DNA from 2 places in the Paenibacillus sp. LBL genome. Region 1 is predicted to be linked to the other one. Evidence: riboswitches for the same ligand, from Rfam matches in the RefSeq annotation. Region 1 holds a riboswitch; the other holds the start of a gene.
What was found. A riboswitch is a leader RNA that binds a small molecule or an ion and turns the genes downstream of it on or off. The one in region 1 is predicted to bind cyclic di-AMP.
Positions count from the first base shown of each region.

Region 1 (4,186 bases):
CGATACACCCCCAAAGTCTTGTTGGAACAACTCATGAAGGTCCACCTTCAATACGTCCCCATGATGAACCTTCACGTTCTCATAAGGCTCCAGCACTTCCCTCAGGATCGGAATCAAGCGCTGATCGATCTCTATCGCTGTAACCGTTCCCGCAGTCTGTGCAAGCTTCTCCGTCAATGCTCCGATGCCAGGACCGATCTCTAGCGCTCCTTTATCCTCATCTAATCCTGCGGCTTCCACGATTTTGTAGAGAATATTCTGATCGATGAGAAAGTTCTGACCCAAACTCTTCTTGAAGGAGAATCCATGACGTGAGATGATCTCCTTCGTCCGTCTTGGTGTTGATATATCCTCGAACCGGCTCATGATTTTACGCCCCCCTCTTCCAGCTGCGTCAGCGCGGCCAGAAATTCTTCACGTGATATTTGAAACGTGGCCAGTCGTTTATGAAACTGCTTGCTGTTGCAATATCCGATGCCCAGCAGGTTTCCCATCGCCATCCGTCTTGCCGCTGCCTCCGGATGGGCCGATAAACCGGCCTCCATCATGTCCTCCAGACTGATCAGGCTCTCTCTGCCCTCGAAGGAGGTGTGGACCCGCTCCAGCGCACGCAAAATGGCCTCAGGAGAGGCGTTCTCAACGCCGATATCCCCTTTTCGGGTAGCGTCCTCTTCCGGAATGAAGGCGTGTTTGCAGCCTGGCACGCCCTGCTCCACGATTTTCCGAATCCGCTCTCCTGCATGATCGGGGTCCGTTAATATAATAACGCCTCTGCGCTCCTGGGCAAGCGCGATGCGTTTAAGGATTTGCTTATTGATGGCAGAACCGCCCGTTTCGATCGTATCCGCGTCCACGGCCCGTTTAATGGCTACCGTGTCGTCCCTGCCCTCCACAACGATTACTTCTTTAATCATGCGATTGCTCTCTTCCTTTCCAAGCAAGGCCGGCTTGTACAGCGAATGGTCAGCTTCAAGCCCCATAGGCCTTATATTATTACTCGTTTTTTACAAAACAAAAGAAGAGGAAAGATTCCCTCTTCTTCATCATCATTTATTATAAGCTAAATAGTATAGCATTAGAATGGCATTGTAAATTGGAATTCATTCGTTTAGTTCAATTCAGGTTTAACCGGACCGATCACGTAAACAGTACGGCCGCTTTTACGTCCGAAATTCATGGCGGATTTCAACGAATCGTAATAAACATCAATTTTATTTCCTTTGATGGCACCGCCCGTATCTTCCGCACGACGGAAGCCGATGCCTTCAATATACACCCACCATCCGATGGGGATGATATTAGGATCTACCGCAATCGTCCGACCTTCCGTCACACGTGTTCCGGATGCTGTCCGAGTGCCGATTCCTTGCTGCTCGGCAGAATACGCCGTCATCGACACGTTGTTCAATACCTTTTTGTATTTAAAATCAACGCCTGCCCGAGAAGCCACATTATTCTCCACCGCTTTGGCGGTTGTTACCTTTTTCGTGCCGGAGAGTTTAGCCGGTGTTGCTTTCACATCGGTGGCTGCCACTTGAGCAATAGCGGGTTTCTCCACTTTTTTCGTGCCTACAGCAATAATTTTGTCCTTCGTTCTGCGCTCAATCTCCTGGGAAACCTTGGTCTTGGAAACCAGCTTGCCATCGTGATAGACCTTCTCATAGTGATTTACCATGATGCCGGACTCACCCCGCTGAATCACGCGGTTGTCACCCTTTTCGAGCGATGGATCGGCTGTCTTAATCACACGAAATTCCCGGTCTTCTGTTTCCTTAACGTTTTGTTTCGTAACGCGCACGACGTTGATACTCATATCGCTGGTAAGTTTCGTATGCTGTGCCGGTTGTACTATATCTTCACCCTGGATCGTAATGCCAGCTTCTTTCAGTACATGATCAACCGTATCCTGGGATGTAAATATGGTTTTGGTTTTGCTGCCAACTGTAACCTTGACTGGAACTGCCCGTTCAATGATGATCCGGTCGCCGTCCTGGATCGCACCGTTTAGAGGCATCGAAATCTGATCCTCTGGGCTCAACGTGATCGCTTGCTCATCCAGCAATTCCTGCAGCAATGATCCACGTGTTTCTACTGTGGTGACACGACCATCGACCACAAGCTGAACTTCCTTGCCTGTCTGATCATGTACAATCAACGAAACGAGAAGTGATACCGTAACGGCTCCCATCGTGCCGAGCAACATCAATTGACGCAAATTGTCATGCTTCCATCTCAATGCGTAAGACATGCTGGATGATTGTGATTCATGGGTTTCTTCAGGTTGAAAAATGCCCACTATTCCATCCTCCTTCATAGTCCCGCCGTCTTCAGTAACGCATGAATGCATTTGACGTGACTATAGCAATTATTCTCACAAGGCGCCCTGCTATCTATCTAACACCCTGCGTCAATTCCCGTCTTCCCGTCCATCTACCACCACCTCCTGATTACCAAGAGTATGATGATCCCTTCACCATTATTCAAAAATAAAAGAAAGCCATTGAAAGAGTACTAGAGGCTCTAACGTGGCTTCCTGATGATTAGAATCATGGAAATGGTATGCACGAGATTTCCCCTCTTATTTCGCTTACGGAGTTAGCTGTCGGGTTCGGACGTAAGAGAGACGCCCTATATCCGGATACCCGCTCATGGCGAGATCCTTCAAATTCACCCCAAAGACCCGATAAAGAAATCAAATACGGCTTGGTGCATTCAGACCTGTATGCACGGCGGTATCGGTTCCCCCGTTCTCCAGAATTTCGGAGATTAAGCGAGACGGTTCATGAAATATTCGGCTGGCGATCTGCACATCGCAGCTTCTTATCACTGAAAAGATGATATCCTGTTTACATGCAGGTTGTAAAGCAACAATCAACCACATTTTCTGATGTAAATGGTTAAAATATTGTAATATCAACGCCTTTTCTGATTAAAAAACTTTAATTAATCGAAAATGCTCTCTTTTTCATCGCTTTTGCTCTCAATTTCGTTAAATGCCAAATCGTTCCAGTGCATTTTTGGTGGTAATTTGGGCCAATTCCTCTAAGGACATGCCCTTAATCTCGGCTGCGGTCTCCGCCACTAATTTTACATAAGCGGTCTCATTTCGCTTCCCGCGGAAGGGGTGGGGGGTCAGATAAGGCGAGTCCGTTTCGATCAATAATCGATCGAGTGGAACCTGCGCCAATACCTCTTTAGGCTGCTTCGCATTCTTGAAGGTAATCGGTCCTCCAAATGAAATATGGAATCCCATATCCAGACACATTTTGGCCGTTTCCCAGCTCCCGGAGAAGGAGTGCATTACACCGCCGACCTCAGCGGCTTTTTCCTCCCTCAGAATCTTTACGATATCTTCATGTGCATCCCGGTTATGGATGACAATGGGCATGTTCAGTTCCCGAGCCAGTCCGATTTGGCGGCGGAATACTTGATGCTGTACTTCTTTTGGGGATGTATCCCAATAATAGTCCAGACCAATCTCCCCGATAGCCACCACCTTCTCATGACTGCATAGGGAGGCGATCCAATCCAGATCCTGATCCTCCATGGTGATGGCATCTACAGGATGCCAGCCTACCGCTGCATATATAAAGTCATAGTTCTCTGCCAGCTTCATCGTGGTCGGTATGGTCTCCCGGTTAAATCCGATGTTAATCATCCGGCTCACGCCGGCTTCAAGCGCCCGCGCGATGGTTTCCTCCCGGTCCTCGTCGAATTGGGGAGCATCCAGATGAGTATGCGTGTCGAACAGCATGATATTACCCTCTCCTTTCCTGTCGTTTCCTTGTCGTATATTTTCCTGCAGCACTGCTTATACCCATCATGCTGCGGTTGTCCTGATCACCAAGTTAATTCTGCTGCTTAAAAATCTCACCTATCTTCTCCGGCATCTGCTCCAGTAGCGGATACACCTTCTCCTCCGGAAAATAAAGATGATATCGCCCTTTATGAATGCCGCTGATAGAGCGTACAATATCGGACACCTCGGAAATTTCCCGCAGCTCATCATGCCGATCCAGAAGCAGGATCTGCTTCTCGTTAAGCGGCATATCAGAATGAACCTTATCATAAGGAAGATCGGTTGGAAAATCAATCTCCAGGTCATATTCCGGATGCAGCCCCGCATCGCGAAACGCTTGGCGTATCCCGTCGATGGTCTCCAAATCGATATTGTCGATTTCTACAT
Region 1 is NZ_JARXYU010000025.1:12,822-17,007, reverse strand. It holds gene rsmA (16S rRNA (adenine(1518)-N(6)/adenine(1519)-N(6))-dimethyltransferase RsmA) at 1-366, opposite strand, end outside; gene rnmV (ribonuclease M5) at 363-914, opposite strand; gene M2277_RS29295 (3D domain-containing protein) at 1,109-2,296, opposite strand; cyclic di-AMP (ydaO/yuaA leader) riboswitch at 2,569-2,783, opposite strand; gene M2277_RS29290 (TatD family hydrolase) at 2,990-3,754, opposite strand; gene M2277_RS29285 (HD domain-containing protein) at 3,849-4,186, opposite strand, start outside.

Region 2 (4,186 bases), on a different contig from region 1:
GCCGTGTAATGTACAATACATTAATTGGTTTGGTTTTATAACGATTCCTTTTCTCGCATTAGTAGCATTTATTTTAATTACAATCTTAATGGTACTCACAAGATCTGAGGCTGGCGTGAGCCCAAGACCAGGCAACTAATTGCTAAAAAACACCAAAACGACTACTAGAATCAGTACTAGTGAAATAATCGTTGTCAGCGTTGCACCAAGTAACCAGGACACCTTGTTCTTCACAAAAAGGGATAACAGTAAGTGAATGATAAACGGACTGATATAATGTGCTATTAAATGAACGGTACTGTTGAAATCAATAAAATAGATATCCGTCAGGAAAACGATACTAATCATAGTAAACAGTAACAGTGAGCTTAAAATCATAATCCTAGGCTTGAGAATTGAAAGAAAAGTATCATTGTTCAACATGTATCGCCTTCCTTATTTAAATATAGGATGTTTAATCGAAATTTCATCATTAATTATGAATCAATATTATCGGTTACTAACGATATGGGATTGAGGTGAAAGGGTTTGTTCGATGCGATTAGTCCAATTGCATTTCGATTAGGGCCAATCCAATTATACTGGTACGGAATTATCTTAAGCGTAGCAGCTCTCATTGGTCTAATCGTTGTTATTCAAGAAGGCAAGCGGTATCAGATCCATCCAGGGTTCTTTTTGGACATGGTGCTAGTTGGCGTGCCGTCGGCTATCGTCGGGGCTAGAGCTTACTATGTCATATTCAAGTGGGAAGATTACCGCGATAACTTTTGGGACGTTTTCAAAATATGGAACGGTGGAATCGCCATTTACGGAGCTTTAATCGGAGCGATCGTTGCTATGATTTTTTTCTTTCATATACGTGGCTATAATTTTTGGCGTATTGCAGATCTATGTGCTCCGGGTTTGATTATAGGACAATTGATCGGGCGTTGGGGAAATTATATAAATCAAGAAGCTCATGGAGGGCCAGTATCTGAGGATTTTCTCAGGACAACACTACACTTGCCTAACTTTATTGTCGATCAAATGAATATCGAGGGTGTCTATTATCATCCGACCTTTCTGTATGAGTCCATTTGGAATTTGGTTGGTTTGTTGTTGCTCTTATGGTTGAGACGCCAGCCTTTTCTACGTTCAGGAGAATTATTTTTGACTTATTTCACTTGGTATTCCATCGGACGGTTTTTTATCGAAGGACTGCGTACCGACAGTTTAGCCTGGTTTGCCTCTAACTGGCTTGCAAATTTGATGAAATTACTTTGGTCACCGATGGGGCTTATGTTCCAGGAAGGCGAAATGAGTTATGGTACAGTTCGTGTCTCGCAGTTATTGAGTGTCTTTATTATCCTAATTGCCATTTGCCTCATTGCATACCGAAGGTTTAGAAACCATCATGAGCGATATGAAGACCCAATCGCCAGTAATAGATCTTAATTAATTTAATATAAGAGGCAGTCGAACTTGGTTCGACTGCTATTTATTTCGAACCTCAGCAAAAGTATTACAATATTGTTTTATTTGTTTCTGCGTTCAATACGAATTCTTTTCGATTAATGTTCTGATATAAGTCCAATAGGTACGGGGATTTAAACAAATATTAACATTAATTTAAGGAGGAAAAGAATTCTAAAGATAAGATTGACAATCGCGAAAAAATAGACTACATTATGTAGGGTTACAAAAATTTCATAAATTATGCCGAATTTCGTTTTTGAAAACGGGGGAACCATTTTTGGGTGAATTATTCTTGTAGTAATGGGAGTATAGGGATCCTTCTACCGAACCCTCAGCTAACTCCGTAGGCATCGAAGGGAGAAAAAATCTTGAAGAAAATGTTACTGTCGTTGTTAGGGTCTGCCATTATATTATCTTCGGGAACAGCCAGTGCGTTTGCAGATAATCAACCTAAGTTGACTACTGAAGTAAGTAAAGTCGTTGGAACACCCTATAAATGGGGAGGTACAACTTCAAGTGGTTTCGATTGTTCCGGCTTTATTCTGTACATTTTTGATAAATTCAACTTAGATTTGCCACGTACATCGAGTGCTCAGGCCAAAGTGGGGACTCCAGTCTCAAAAGATAATCTGAGACCGGGTGACTTAGTTTTTTTTAATACGAGTGGCAGGGGAATTTCTCATGCTGGAATCTATATTGGCAATGGTCAATTTGCACATTCGTCCAGTAGTAAGGGTGTAAGGATAAGTAAACTGTCAGAATCCTATTATAAACAACGATATGTAACTGCAAGAAGAACCATTAGTCAAAAAAGTTACACGATGATGGTCGGAAGTTACAATTGAAATCATAAAACAAGCCCTTCAATTTATGAAGGGCTTGTTTTATGATTTCAATTCAATGTTACCCTTATGGGGCTTGCAATCGTGTTTCCTTCTTAGACATACGTTGGTGCTTATTACTTCAATGTACAAAACACCAATGACTTGATGCCTATTTAGAAGATGTGCATTTCTGCCGATACTCAATGTTGGGATATTCATTATTGATGAATAAATGCTCATATGATACTTTAAATAAAAATATTAAAAGGAGGGATGATATTTATATGTTAGATGTTATAGTCATCGGTGGAGGTCAGGCCGGGCTTGCGGCTGCTTACTATCTCAAACAAAAATCTGTGGATTTTCTCATCCTTGATGGTCACAAGGAGGTTGGTGACTCTTGGAGAGATCGCTATGATTCTCTTCATCTGTTTACGCCAAGAATGTATAATAGTCTACCAGGTGTTCCCTTTCAAGGTGATCCTCAGGGTTTACCACATAAAAATGAGGTTGCAGATTATTTGAAAGATTATGCGAATCGTTTAGAGCTTCCTATTCAAAGTAATACACAAGTTACATCATTAACCATGAACAATGGAATCTTTGAAGTCTCCACATCGGAGGGTACATTTAGATCAAAAAAAGTTATAGTAGCCACCGGTCCTTTTCAGAAGCCACTAGTACCTTCTTTTCATGACAAGCTTGGTGATGCAGTTATACAATTACATTCTTCTGAATATCGAAATAAGAACCAACTTAAAGAAGGGGTTGTTTGTGTTGTAGGTGCAGGAAACTCCGGGGCCCAAATTTCCAGTGAATTGGCAGATGATTTTGAAGTGCATTTGTCCGCAAGCAGTGAGATCCAATATAAACCGTTACATATTTTCGGCAAGAGTATTTTTTGGTATTTTGACAAGGTGGGCTTTCTAACAGCAAACCGCAAAAGTATGTTAGGTAAATGGTTACACGCAATGCCAGAACAGATCTATGGAAAGGAGTTGAAGCTGCTCATTCAACAAGGAAGGATAAAACTCCATGCAAGGACGGAAAAGATAGTGGATCAAAAGTTATATTTTCAGAACGAAGGAACTCCTATACATATCGACAACATTATCTGGGCTACAGGTTTTAAACGTGATGATCACTGGATAGACATAAAAGCGGCATTTAAAGATGGGCATATCGATCATATGGAAGGTGTATCCGTTGTAAAAGGACTCTACTTTGTTGGATTACCGTGGCAAACATCAAGAGGGTCAGCACTGCTTGGATGGGTGAAATATGATGCTAAGCGTATTGTTGATCATCTGCTGAGAGAATAAAAATAGGGTAGGAGTAGTAGTTCGGGACACTTTTCTTCTGACAAAATTCGGTTTGTTAATCGTAATCCTTTCGTTTTTTGTGCCTTTGCTATAAAATAAGTGGTAATGGTAAATAGGATGGTGATTACGAAAATGGAGCAGAAGGATCCCTTGATTGAAGATTGTGACACATCATGCTTTGGGTCTGAGGCTGATTTAAAACAAGTTAGGGCCGGAATGATTGATGAGCATGCAGCTGTTCAAGTGGCAGACTGGTTTAAAGCCTTCAGTGATCCTACTCGGGTTAAATTGATCAATGCTTTATTGCAGAAAGAATTATGTGTCCATGATCTTTCTGTATTACTCGAGATGGGACAGTCAGCGATCTCGCATCAACTGCGATACCTTCGTAATATGAGGATCGTAAAACGTCGTAAAGTGGGCAAGACGGTGTTTTATTCATTGGATGATACACACATCGAGCAAATTTTTACACAAACCCTACAACATACAATGCATGGAGAATAACATAAAAGCACCCGCAGTCAGCTGCTGGTGCTGTTTTTGTTGTGTTTAGAAGTCTTCACCTAATGTAGCGGAGAATGT
Region 2 is NZ_JARXYU010000021.1:16,357-20,542, reverse strand. It holds gene M2277_RS27730 (disulfide oxidoreductase) at 1-139, shown strand, start outside; gene lgt (prolipoprotein diacylglyceryl transferase) at 529-1,434, shown strand; cyclic di-AMP (ydaO/yuaA leader) riboswitch at 1,687-1,820, shown strand; gene M2277_RS27720 (C40 family peptidase) at 1,824-2,300, shown strand; gene M2277_RS27715 (flavin-containing monooxygenase) at 2,564-3,601, shown strand; gene M2277_RS27710 (ArsR/SmtB family transcription factor) at 3,734-4,108, shown strand.
Region 2: it holds a riboswitch for cyclic di-AMP, as region 1 does, so the genes downstream of both, M2277_RS27720 (C40 family peptidase) here and M2277_RS29295 (3D domain-containing protein) in region 1, are expected to answer to the same signal.